DNA from 4 places in the Bacillus sp. GbtcB14 genome. Region 4 is predicted to be linked to each of the others. Evidence: riboswitches for the same ligand, from Rfam matches in the RefSeq annotation. Region 4 holds a riboswitch; each other region holds the start of a gene.
What was found. Region 4 has a riboswitch for S-adenosylmethionine ahead of KVT31_RS24785 (MetQ/NlpA family ABC transporter substrate-binding protein). Riboswitches for the same ligand answer to the same signal wherever they lie in the genome.

Region 1 (3,136 bases), on a different contig from region 4:
TGCTTCAATGACTCCCTTTGGAACTGAAACAAGATTTGTTTCAACCATTCTAGCAATACCGATTGATGCAACTAACGTCATTGGAAAGATTGCTGCTGCTGTTCCAATCGTCGTTCCGATAACACTTCTTGTTAGTGGACTTAAAGCTACTAAGAAGATGATGAATGGAACCGGACGAATTGTATTAATAATGATATTAAGAATAGAAAAGACCCATTTATTTTCTAAAAAGTTCCCTTTCCTTGTTACATATAACAGTAAACCTAGAGGTATACCAAGAATTGTAGCAAATATAAGGGTTACGATTACCATTAAGAGGGTATCCCCCGTCGCATCTACTATGCGAGGCCAAAATATACTCCAATCAACTCGCATGAGCTTCTACCTCCTTCAGCTGCACTTGCAGTCTTAGATGTTGTAATGCTTTTTGAATTTCCTTCTGCTCACCTTGCAATTCTACAAGAAGATTTCCAAATAGCACATTTTGGAGTTCAATAATATTTCCATACAGTACGTTTACATCGACGTTATAATTTTTCGCAATATATGATAGTACTGGCTGCCCTGTCTCTTCACCAGTAAATGTTAAGCGATAAATCTGTCCACCATTTTGAATTTTACCTAGAACACTTTCCGGTAAATGATCATTAATAATAGAACGTACAAAGTTTTGAGTCGTCTTTGTTTTCGGTTGTGTGAAAACGTCAAACAGTTTTCCTTCTTCAATAACTCTCCCCTTCTCCATTACAGCTACACGGTGACAAATTTCTTTCACAACATGCATTTCATGTGTAATAAGAAGAATTGTTACATTGTATTCTCGATTTACTTTCTTTAATAAGTTCAAAATTTCTGTCGTTGTTTCTGGATCTAAAGCTGATGTTGCCTCATCACATATAAGAATGTCTGGTGATGTTGCAAGTGCTCTTGCAATACCAACACGCTGCTTTTGTCCGCCTGATAGTTGCTCTGGATAATAGTTTGCTTTATCTTCTAATCCTACAAACTTTAGCAGTTCATTTACTCTTTCTTTTATCTCATTCTTTGGTACTTTCGCTAATTTTAATGGATAAGCAATATTCCCAAACACGGTTCTTGAATTGAATAAATTAAAACTTTGAAAAATCATCCCGATTCTTTGTCTTAGCTTCCGTAATTCTTTCGTCGATAGTAATGTAATATCTTTATCATCTATTGAAATCGTTCCCGCCGTTGGCCTCTCTAACATATTTACTAGGCGTAATAACGTACTCTTTCCAGCGCCACTAAAACCGATAATGCCGAATATCTCGCCCTTCTCAACTGATAATGTTACATCTTCCACCGCATGAACAGATTGCCCACCTGATTCATATACTTTACTTACATTGTTAAAAGAAATCATTTTTTCCCCTCCTATATGCTGTAAAAACTTGAAGTAGAGCTTTCGAGGTAAAATAAAAAGTGCTCCCCTTCTTATCAACCATAAAGATAAGAAGGAGAGCACTTATATGTACTCGTTCACATCTTCTCATCTTCCAAGCCTTTCATAGGCTTGCTGGAGTTAGCACGGTATTAAAAAACCCGTTGCTGAGGTATCGTAGGGCCAGTCCCTCCACCTCTCTGGATAAGAATGTATCGATTTAATTGTCGTTTAATTAATTTTCATTATAGAACTCAGAATAATAAGAGTCAATACATTTTTTAGAAAAATATAAATTATTTCTTTATTAAAATTTTTAGATGGAATTTCATAATAAAATAGTAACCTTTAAAGTTATGTAAAATTCTCCTCCTGCATATTTTTAAAAAGGATAATCTTCTCTACTAATTGAATACCATTATTTGAATATGAAATCGGAGGAAGATAAATATATGAAAACAGCTCTTTTACTCGTTGATATTCAAAATGATTATTTTCCGAATGGAAAGATGGAATTGCGCAATCCAGTAGAAGCAAGCGAATATGCTAGTCAGCTACTACAATTCTTTAGAACGAAAAACGAACCTATTTTTCATATCCAACATGTAGCAATTAAAGATGATGCTACTTTTTTCCTACCCAATACAGAAGGTGTACATATTCATGAAAGCGTACGCCCACTTAGAGAAGAAACCGTTATACTCAAACATTATCCAAATAGTTTCCGCGAAACCGTTCTTCTAGAACACTTACAACGTTTAGATATTGAGCACGTCGTCATATGCGGGATGATGACTCACATGTGTATTGATGCTACCGTAAGGGCCGCTTTTGATTTCGGCTTTCCATGTACCGTTATACATGATGCTTGTGCGACAAAAGATCTTTCTTTTAAGAATGCTACGATACCAGCCGTTTATATTCATAACACAATTTTAGCTAGTTTAAATGGCGTATATGCAAATGTAATGAGTACAGAGGAGTTTTTAGCTATAAAAAAACACTCCCTTCAGTGAGCAAAACCGAAAAGAGTGTTTCTTGTCAAACCATAGATTTTCTTTCAAATTGTATTATACAGGAAATTCTTAAAATGAATACTAAAAAATATGACTAATAAATCAATTTTTCTCGTTGTTTTGTTTCTATTTACATGTTTATCCCGATATTAATAGGGTTTAGCTAGTTCTAAGTACCAAATAGTAATATATGGTACTTAGAACTAGTTTCTCCTATCAAAAACGTAACATATTATTTATCTGTTTGTTTTTGCTTCTTTTTCAAATACTCCGCACGCAAATTTTCAATTTGCTGCTTTTTATCAAATTTGGCAGGCGTCTGTTTTTCATGAAACTTTGCCACAGCTACCTGACTCTTGTAATCCAATTGATATTTTCCCACTTTGTTCACCTACTTTTCTTATCTTTAAAGAGAATCTATCCAACAAATATAATATATCTTATTTACTGAAGTAAACCTTATTACTTTATTAGTTTTTCTACTGATATCTATCTTAATCCACATATAGAAAATTTTTCAAAAAAAAAAAAAAAAAAAAAAAAAAAGAGATCTTCGCAGACTGCGAAGATCTCTTCTACTATTTCTTATAAAGTTTCAGAAGTAGTTTTTGCTTGCATGTGAAGTGCTAAGTAGTCAGGGCCACCAGCTTTAGAGTCTGTACCAGACATGTTAAAGCCACCGAATGGTTGGTAACCTACGATTGCACCCGTACATCCA
Region 2 (3,136 bases), on a different contig from region 4:
TCCTACTGGGCAGAAAGCATCTTGAATCGAACACGCATCTGCTGGACAAAGTTCAAATCCTTCTGATGTATCTACTTTAACTGCATATACAAACTGGCCGCCTACAAACTCACAACGTGTAATGTATGGTTCTGGCGCTTCAATATATTGCTGGATTAAAGTAATTCCATCAATGGGTTCTTCAAACGTCGGACCATCCAAATATTGTTCTAAAGCATCAATAGAATGAAATAGTTGAACACCAAGACCTTTACCTGCACGGTTATGTTTTGTAATGAACGGTACTTCCCCTAACTCCCTTGCTGCTTTTACTATATGATCACGGCCCACAGCACCAATTGTTTTCGGCACTTGTATCCCAAAATTTCTTAATGCTGCATATTGATTCAATTTACTTACTTCAAGGCGTAATGCACGAGACCCATTAAATACTGTGCGCCCGTATCCCTCTAGCCAAGCAAGGACTCCTTCCGTCAACTCAGGTGCATATCGATGACCTCTCGTATGTGAAGAAGCACTCATGCGGCTATAAAAAACACCTTGAGGAGGTTCTTTTTCTAACGAAAGTGTTCCTTCATCTAAATGCCATTCCTCATAAGGTAACTCTAGTTCTTCTAACCTTCTCACCAAATGATCCGTCCATTCTTTATTCTCATGTAATATGTAAATTTTACTCATTTGTAATCAATTCCTTTCTTTTTGCTTCAACTAATGGCATCACTTTTTCAGAAAATCGTTTCATCTCTTCAAGCTGTGGCGAAAATTGTAAAAGTAATAACGTAACACCCACTTTTTCAAAAGCGAGTATCCTTTCTGCAATTTGTTCTGGTGTTCCGATTAGATTAGGACGTAACCCGCGATTGGATACGGAATAATCATTCAATTTCACTTGCTGTTCCAAATGCGATTTACTAATAAAGTCTTGGTAACCCGCGTAACCTAAAGCATCGTCTTTCACATCCGTTATGCGTCTCCATTCTTCTAATGCCTCTTCTTCTGTATCACGACAAATGACGTAAGCCGCAAGCCCAAATGACTGCAATGGCTCCTCTGTGACTTTCTTTCTACGTTTCTTCATATCTTCTATTTTCACAGATACCTCTTCCACTGTTCCCCCATGCATGACATATGCATCCGCGTGATTTACAATGACCTCTTTTCCTCTTTCACTTTCACCACCTGCATAAATCTTAATGCCCTGTTTCTGCACAGGCTTTGGACTTAAATGTGTATGATGAAGCTCATAAAAATTCCCTTTATAAGAAAACACTTCTTCTTTCCAAAGTTCCTTCAAAATTGTTACAAATTCCTCTGTGCGATCATATCTTTCATCATGTGCGGTAAATACTCCGCCATACTGCCTCGCTTCTTCTTCCCACCATGCTGAAACTACATTCAATGTAAAACGGCCATTACTTAATTGATCGATATTCGCTGCCATTTTCGCTGTAACTGCTGGATTGTGGAAGCCCGGTCTGACAGCTGTCATAATCTCTAATTTATCCGTTACTGCTGCAAGTGCTGCCGCAGTTGTCCACGCTTCTAAACTTGGTGCTGAAACACCTTTTATATCATTTAAGTTTAATTCCGCAATAAGTGTTGTTGAAAAACCTAATTGTTCTGCCGCTTGCGCTGTTTGTTTTGCATACTCAAACGTAGGCGGCATAGATTCATTATCTACATTTCGAAGCCATCCCCCAAAAATCGGTAACCAAAAACCATACTCCACTACCTATTCCCCCTTTACCTTTTAGCCATAAAAAAGGCTACTCTTATCAAAATAAGAGTAGCCTTCTTGACTAAGTGAACCGCTCTTATCTTTCAGGTGTTTCTTCACCTGCAGGATTTGGCACCTTTCGTCTCATACGAGGTTGCCGAAGTTTCATAGGGCCCGTCCCTCCACTTCTCAACATAAGAATTGTTTGGTTTCCATTTATTATAATCATCAGAATAATAAAAATCAATCATTTAATACTCATTTTTCCTATAAGTATTAAATGATATATAAGAAATCATATTTTTATAGAGCTTCATAAGGGTATTGTTTTACTTACGAATATATAAAGGGGTATGTTGTATCATGTCGAAAATATCATGTATAACCAAGTTGCTTTACTTCTATCTTAAAAACACAGCAAAAGAGGTGTTAGTAACATGAAAAATAAACGATGCGAGAATTGTGGTTCTACTACATTTAAAGAAGGAAGAGTTGGATCTGCTTATCATGCATATGTTTGTGAAGATGAATCTAGTAGATTCTTTTCAGGCGGGAAGCGTTCCAAACTATTAACCACATTTTGTTTAGAGTGCGGTGAGGTGCAATCATTTAGAGTTGAAAAACCAGATAAATTCAGAGAATAAAATATACCCAAGACACTTCTTGACGGTAGTGTTTTACTCATAGCCTCATTCTTTTTTTAGACGATTTGTTTTTTCTTCATATACACAAAAGAAAGAAAAATGAACAAATAACACAACAGTTAGTTACAACTATTGTGTCATTTAAACACTCAAACATCACTCACTAAAATCCTAGTGTAATGCAGGATGCGGCCATTGATAGTATATGTTTAAAAAAGATGAAATCACCGATTTCATCTTTTTTTAATACGTTATTTCGATTCTTTCTATTCAATATGTCGAATTTGTACTATCGTTTTTCAATTGGTAGTTTAAATGTAAAAGTACTGCCTTCCCCTAATTTACTTTCAACGGTAATTTTTCCTCCGTATAGTTCGACAATCCATTTCACCATCGACAATCCTAAACCTGTGTTTCCAATGTTTGAAGATGTTCGTGCTGCATCAACTCGATAGAAGCGTTCCCATATTTTCGTAATATGTTGCTCGCTGATGTCTATACCATTATCGGAGACTTTACCTATTATGTTGGGTTCATCACGGAACAGTTGTATATTCACACTGCCATTCTCTTTGCCATAAGCAATCGCATTCGTCAATAAATTCATTAATAAACGCATCATCAATGTTTGGTCTGCTTTAATAAATAGGTCTTCCTCTATATTTGTTGTTATTTCAATTGAAGATTCTTGAACCATTATAGAGAATACCTTTTACAATCCACCGACGAAGCTCGTACGGTCTTTGCTGTATTTTGTCAGATTAGTAGATTGTAT
Region 3 (3,136 bases), on a different contig from region 4:
ACAATTTATAAATATATTGTAAAATGATTGTAACAAAACATACATAAAAATGAAATAATACATAAAAGTAATATTGGGAAAAAGGGGAGAGTATATTGTTCCGTAAAGTAAAGGGTATATTAGTTGGGGTGTTATGTGTAGCTGTAGTGAGTGGTTGTGGTACAAAAGTAAGTGATGTTGCATTAGTAAGTGATATTGGTGGCCACACGGTAGAGGCTAAAGCAGAAGTACAGGATTCTATTAGTTTAGTTGATGGTCGAACTGGTACGGAAGTGAAAAAGTTAGATTTATCGAGTCTAGGCTATTTTGAAGATGAAGCAAAATTTAAAAAATCGGTAGAGAAGGTTGCTAAGGAAGTTGGTAAAAACGTTGACAAAAAGATGGTTCCTTCACGTTTAACATCTGACGGAAGTTGGCAAGAAGGAAAGCCTTCTTTTGAATTAATGGAAAAAGAGTTAGTAAATAAATTATTAAACGTTGGTATGTGGGATTCTTCATATCAATTACCTATTGTTGAGAAAAAACCTACCGCAACATTAAATGATGCACAAGGAAGTGGCACGGTAATTGGTAGATATGAAACGAATTTAGGTGGCTCAACAGGTGGTCGTATTGAGAATATTCGTTTGTCAGCAGCGAGCATAAATGGAGTTGTATTAGCAAAAGGAGACAGTTTCTCTTTCAATGCATTAATTGGTGATACAACGCCAGATAAAGGATATCAACTAGGAAAAGAAATTGTAGATGGTAAATTAGTAGATGGATATGGCGGTGGTGTTTGTCAAACATCATCAACATTATACAATGCAGCAGATCAAGCTGGTTTGAAAATGGTAGAGAGAACTACACATTCTAAAACAGTAGGCTATGTTCCACAAGGAAGAGATGCTACGATTGCTTATCCATACTTAGACTTAGTGTTTGAAAACACGAATGATGCACCTGTGAAACTCTATATGGGCATTCAGGGCGGAAAGTTAGTTGCTGAAGTACATAAAATGAAATAAGTATAATACTAAAGTAAAGCCATTATTTCTAAGTTTGATAGAAGTAATGGCTTTTTCAGTGCGATTAATATTACACTTCAAGATATAATGCATTTTAGCAGGAGTAAAACAGTCTTAAAAAGTATTGAATTTAATTCTTAGTTTTCCTATTGACATTATCAATAATAGAATGTATTCTTCATAATAACAACTAAATAAATGGAAAAAATTATTAGTTTTCTTATCAAGAGAGATGGAGGGACTGGCCCGATGAAATCTCAGCAACAGGCTACAAAAGTACTGTGCTAATTCCAGCAAACGTATGAAGCGTTTGGAAGATGGGGGGAAATGGATTAACATTCAACTCTTCTTATATGTGTAAGAAGAGTTTTTTGTTTAGAGAGGGGGGATAGAGTGAAGTTTGATGTAACGTATTTTTTAGAAAGTTTTCCGCAATTATTTAAGTACGTATACATAACGTTAGGGATTACTGTAGTTTCAATGATTATTTCTTTTGTTATAGGGATTGGCTTGGCGATCATAACGAAAAACAAAACGAAATTTTTATATTCTATTGCAAGAGTATATATATCTTTCTTTAGAGGAACACCTTTATTAGTTCAATTATTTGTGTTGTATTTCGGATTGCCGCAAATATCCCCGACCTTTACAGTGCTTACAGCAATGCAAGCAACTCTAATTGGGCTCAGTTTAAATAATGCTGCTTATTTGTCAGAAATTATTCGAGGCTCCTTAAATGCTGTAGAATCAGGACAAATGGATGCTTGTTTATCAGTTGGAATGACAAAGGCACAAGCTATGCGGCAGATTATCTTTCCACAAGCTATTCGTGTCGCAGTACCGTCACTTGGAAATAATTTTGTCGGATTGTTAAAAGAATCTTCATTATCTTTTGCACTTGGGGTGGCTGAAATTTTGGCGCAAGCGAAAATGCTAGCGGCACAATCGTATCGTTATATGGAAAGTTATTTAGCGGTAGCGATTGTATATTGGATTATTACAATTGTAATTAGCTGGGGACAGAAAAAATTAGAAAGGAAACTTGATGCACCGTACTTGTAAAAGGAATGGGTGATATATGTGATTGAGATAAGAGATTTGTATAAGTCTTACAAGCATAATGACGTACTAAAAGGAATCTCACTTACTGTAAATAAAGGAGAAGTGGTAGTCATTATTGGGCCTTCTGGTTCAGGTAAATCGACATTATTAAGATGTTTAAATTTATTAGAACAACCAGAGGATGGAAGGATTAGAATTGAAGATTTAGAGATTCATGCGAAGAGATTTTATAAAAAGGAAATAATAAAATTACGCCAAAAAACAGCTATGGTCTTTCAAAACTATAATTTATTTAAAAATAAAACAGCATTACAAAATATTACAACGCCATTAACAGTTGTACAGAAAAAAAGTGAAGGAGAAGCACAGAAAATAGCAAGAAATCTATTAAAACAAGTAGGTTTAGCTGATAAAGAGGCTTCTTATCCATCAATGTTATCAGGTGGACAACAGCAAAGAATAGGGATAGCTAGGGCAATGGCTTTAAATCCTGCTGTATTACTATTTGATGAACCGACTTCGGCACTCGACCCAGAATTGGTGAACGAGGTATTGCAAGTGATTAAAGATTTGGCAAGGCAGCATATAACGATGGTTATTGTTACACATGAAATGAATTTTGCGAAAGAGGTGGCAGATCGCATTATATTTATGGCTGATGGCATTGTTGTAGAGCAGGGAACGCCGGAAGAAATTTTTCGGAATCCCAAAAATGAACGCACACAAAAATTTTTACGACAACTAAATGCTTCTGAAGAAGGCAATCATTTCGTTATTTAGGAGGAAGAGTTATGAGAAAATCATCATTATTACTAACATTAGCATTAACAGTATCAGTTGGAGTTTTATCAGCTTGTGGTTCGGATAAAGCAAGCGAAAAAACAAATGAAAAAGTAGTGAAAGTTGGGACTTCCGCAGGGCGTAGCCCATTTATTTTTAAAGAAGGTGAGAAAGTAAAAGGGTTTGATGCTGAGATTATTGAAGCAGCTGCTAAAAAGGCTGGATATAAAGTGGAGTGGAATGTTTCTGATTTTGAAGGATTATTCGGTTTATTAGATTCAGGTCGT
Region 4 (3,136 bases):
ATCCGTACCAGAAACATTCATTTCAGAACGAGAATTCTTTGTCTTTGGCTCTAATTGCATCTTAGCCTTTAATATATCCATCTCTGTTCCCTCAGCTTTTATCCCTACATCATATGTCATCGTTACATGTTCTTCATTTTTAAAAGCTTCGTTCGTTTTCGTGAAAACATCCTTCGCGGCTAATTCCTTTTCTTTTTGAACTGATTCTTTTTTCGGTTCATCCGTCTTTGCTGTTTTCTCATTACTACATCCTGCACCTAACATAACCGCAAATACTAGACTAGAAGTTAAAATAAGTTTTTTCATAATTCCCCCTCCTTCCCCAAAGGATATCATCTATTTCTCTCTGAAATCTATATAATTTTTAATCTCCCTATTTAACTTTATTCCTCTCATAGCAACATTTTTAAAGAACTAGTTAAATATGATGTAATAACAACTCATTTCAGGAGGTCATTATGAAAGCAATAATTTGCACAAAGTATGGACCACCTAATGTTCTCAAACTTCAGGATGTAGCGAAGCCTACTCCCAAAAAGAATGAAGTATTAGTTAGAATTCACTCAACAAGTGTAACGACTGGAGATTGTAGAATGCGCAGCTTTAATAGCCCTCTCTTATTTTGGATTCCTATGCGGATCATATTAGGTTTTAGAAAACCGAGAAAGCCTATACTCGGTGTAGAGTTATCCGGTGAAATCGAAGAAATAGGAACAGATGTAACTCAATTTAAAAAAGGAGATCAAATTTTTGCATTAACAGAGCTTAATGTCGGTGGTTATGCAGAATATACATGTATACATGAAAGTGGATTAATAGCATTAAAACCTACCAATGTAACGTATGAGGAAGCAGCAATTATTCCCTTTGGCGGAACTTCGGCACTACACTTCCTACGAAAGGCCCGTATAAAAAGGGGGCAACAAGTGCTAATATATGGCGCATCTGGATCAGTAGGAACAGCTGCCGTACAACTTGCTAAATATTTCGGTGCAACCGTTACAGCTGTTTGTAGTCATTCAAATTTTGCACTAGTGCAATCTTTAGGAGCTGATAAAGTAATTGATTATACGAAAGAAGATTTTACTAAGCGGGGCGAATACTATGATGTTATATTTGATGCTGTTGGAAAACATAAAAGATCCCTTGGAAAAAAAGCATTAACGCCTACGGGTGTATATGTATCTGTTAATGGCATGATGGCAAAGGTCAGTAAAGAAGATATGTTTCTACTAAAAAAACTAACTGAAACAGAAAATTTAAAGCCTGTTATTGATAGAACTTACCGATTAGAAGAGATTGCTGAAGCCCATATGTATGTAGAAAACGGGCATAAAAAAGGTAACGTTTCGATTACCTTAAAATAAAATATATTCAGAAAATAGCATTGACAATTCTTTTTGTAAGATTTACTATTAGTACCATATTAAAAAACTACATACACATACTCTTATCAAGAGTGGCGGAGGGACTGGCCCGATGATGCCCGGCAACCGAGCTTATGACGTATAAGCTAAGGTGCTAATTCCTGCAAAACGAGTTTTCGTTTTGGAAGATAAGAGAGGAACCTATTTTGTCTATTCGGCACCTCTCTTATTTTGAGAGGTGCTTTTTATTTTGTAACGTATATGAAGGAGGAATTATAGATGAAAAAGGTATTATTGAGCATTGTAAGTGGAGCGGTATTATTGCTAGGTGCATGTGGTGCTAATTCTGACAAAGAGGTAAAAACATTAGATGAGAAAAAGATTACTGTCGGTGTAACAGGTGGACCACATGAACAAATTTTTGAAAAGGTAAAAGAAGTAGCAGCGAAAGATGGGCTCGAAATTGATGTAAAGGTATTTAATGATTATGTAGCACCAAACGTATCCCTAGATGAAAAAAGTCTTGATGTAAATAGCTATCAAACGAAATCTTATTTAGACGTATTTAAAGCTGAACGTAATATGAAATTAACGGAAGTATTTTCAACAGTTACATTCCCTATGGGCGTATATTCTAAAGACATAAAAGATGTAAAAGACTTAAAAGAGGGCGACGCAATCGCTGTACCAAATGATCCAACGAATGAACTTCGAGCTTTAAAACTATTTGAAAAAGCAGGTGTTTTAAAAGTGGATCCAAAGGCTACAGAAAAAGCGACTGCGAAAGATGTAATTGAAAATCCAAAGAATTTAAAGATTGTTGAATTAGAGGCATCTCAATTACCGACACAACTAAGTGAAGTGAAAGCAGCTGCAATTAATACAAACTTTGCATTAGGTGCAAAATTAAGCCCTGCGAAAGATTCTATCTTCCGTGAGGGAAAAGATTCACCATATGTGAACTGGGTCGTTGTTCGTACTGAAAATAAAGATGATGCTGTTGTAAATAAATTAAAGAAAGCCTATCAATCTAAAGAAGTAAAAGAATTTATCGAGAAAAAATTTGATGGTTCAGTTTTACCATCTTGGTAGGAGCTGACGATAATGATTGAATTAAAAAATGTATCCAAAGTATTTACAACAAAAAAAGGGAATGTAGAAGCTCTTAAACCTACTTCCCTTCAAGTAAAAAAGGGCGAAGTATTTGGAATCATTGGATATAGTGGCGCTGGTAAAAGTACATTAATTCGATGTGTAAATTTATTAGAAAAACCAACGACAGGAAATATTATCGTAAACGAGAAAGATTTAACTACACTGTCGACAAAAGAATTAGCAAAAGCGAGACAAAAAATTGGAATGATTTTTCAAGGGTTCAACTTACTTAAAACCGTTACCGTTTATGAAAATATTGCATTACCTTTACGCCTATCGGGGCTTCCCAAAAATGAAATTGAAAAAAGGGTAGAAAAGTATCTACGTATCGTTGATCTTTTTAATCGAAAAGATTCATATCCAAGTGAACTTTCTGGCGGCCAAAAACAACGTGTAGCAATCGCTCGTGCACTATCTCATGAACCTGAAGTGTTATTAAGTGACGAAGCAACGAGTGCTTTAGACCCCGAAACAACTGAATCTATCCTTGATTTGTTATTAAAGATTAATGAAGAAATCGGGATTACAATTTTATTAATTACACATGAAATGAATGTCATCCAGCGTATATGTGACCGAGTTGCTGTTATGGAACATGGAGCAGTAATCGAAAG

Region 1: another riboswitch for S-adenosylmethionine. It lies ahead of KVT31_RS21590 (methionine ABC transporter ATP-binding protein); the one in region 4 lies ahead of KVT31_RS24785 (MetQ/NlpA family ABC transporter substrate-binding protein).
Region 2: another riboswitch for S-adenosylmethionine. It lies ahead of KVT31_RS10245 (LLM class flavin-dependent oxidoreductase); the one in region 4 lies ahead of KVT31_RS24785 (MetQ/NlpA family ABC transporter substrate-binding protein).
Region 3: another riboswitch for S-adenosylmethionine. It lies ahead of KVT31_RS15905 (amino acid ABC transporter permease); the one in region 4 lies ahead of KVT31_RS24785 (MetQ/NlpA family ABC transporter substrate-binding protein).

What each region holds. Positions count from the first base shown of each region.
Region 1 is NZ_JAGXJT010000008.1:24,536-27,671, reverse strand. Features, by position in the region: gene KVT31_RS21595 (methionine ABC transporter permease) at 1-375, opposite strand, end outside; gene KVT31_RS21590 (methionine ABC transporter ATP-binding protein) at 365-1,384, opposite strand; SAM riboswitch class I at 1,508-1,613, opposite strand; gene KVT31_RS21585 (cysteine hydrolase family protein) at 1,855-2,418, shown strand; gene KVT31_RS21580 (hypothetical protein) at 2,651-2,800, opposite strand; gene pruA (L-glutamate gamma-semialdehyde dehydrogenase) at 3,004-3,136, opposite strand, start outside.
Region 2 is NZ_JAGXJT010000003.1:250,551-253,686, reverse strand. Features, by position in the region: gene KVT31_RS10250 (ATP-grasp domain-containing protein) at 1-678, opposite strand, end outside; gene KVT31_RS10245 (LLM class flavin-dependent oxidoreductase) at 671-1,729, opposite strand; SAM riboswitch class I at 1,812-1,918, opposite strand; gene KVT31_RS10240 (hypothetical protein) at 2,155-2,361, shown strand; partial or broken gene KVT31_RS10235 (sensor histidine kinase) at 2,651-3,064, opposite strand.
Region 3 is NZ_JAGXJT010000005.1:69,702-72,837, forward strand. Features, by position in the region: gene KVT31_RS15900 (VanW family protein) at 96-1,007, shown strand; SAM riboswitch class I at 1,225-1,331, shown strand; gene KVT31_RS15905 (amino acid ABC transporter permease) at 1,401-2,069, shown strand; gene KVT31_RS15910 (amino acid ABC transporter ATP-binding protein) at 2,088-2,849, shown strand; gene KVT31_RS15915 (amino acid ABC transporter substrate-binding protein) at 2,861-3,136, shown strand, end outside.
Region 4 is NZ_JAGXJT010000012.1:30,026-33,161, reverse strand. Features, by position in the region: gene KVT31_RS24795 (hypothetical protein) at 1-306, opposite strand, end outside; gene KVT31_RS24790 (NAD(P)-dependent alcohol dehydrogenase) at 459-1,367, shown strand; SAM riboswitch class I at 1,448-1,562, shown strand; gene KVT31_RS24785 (MetQ/NlpA family ABC transporter substrate-binding protein) at 1,647-2,459, shown strand; gene KVT31_RS24780 (methionine ABC transporter ATP-binding protein) at 2,472-3,136, shown strand, end outside.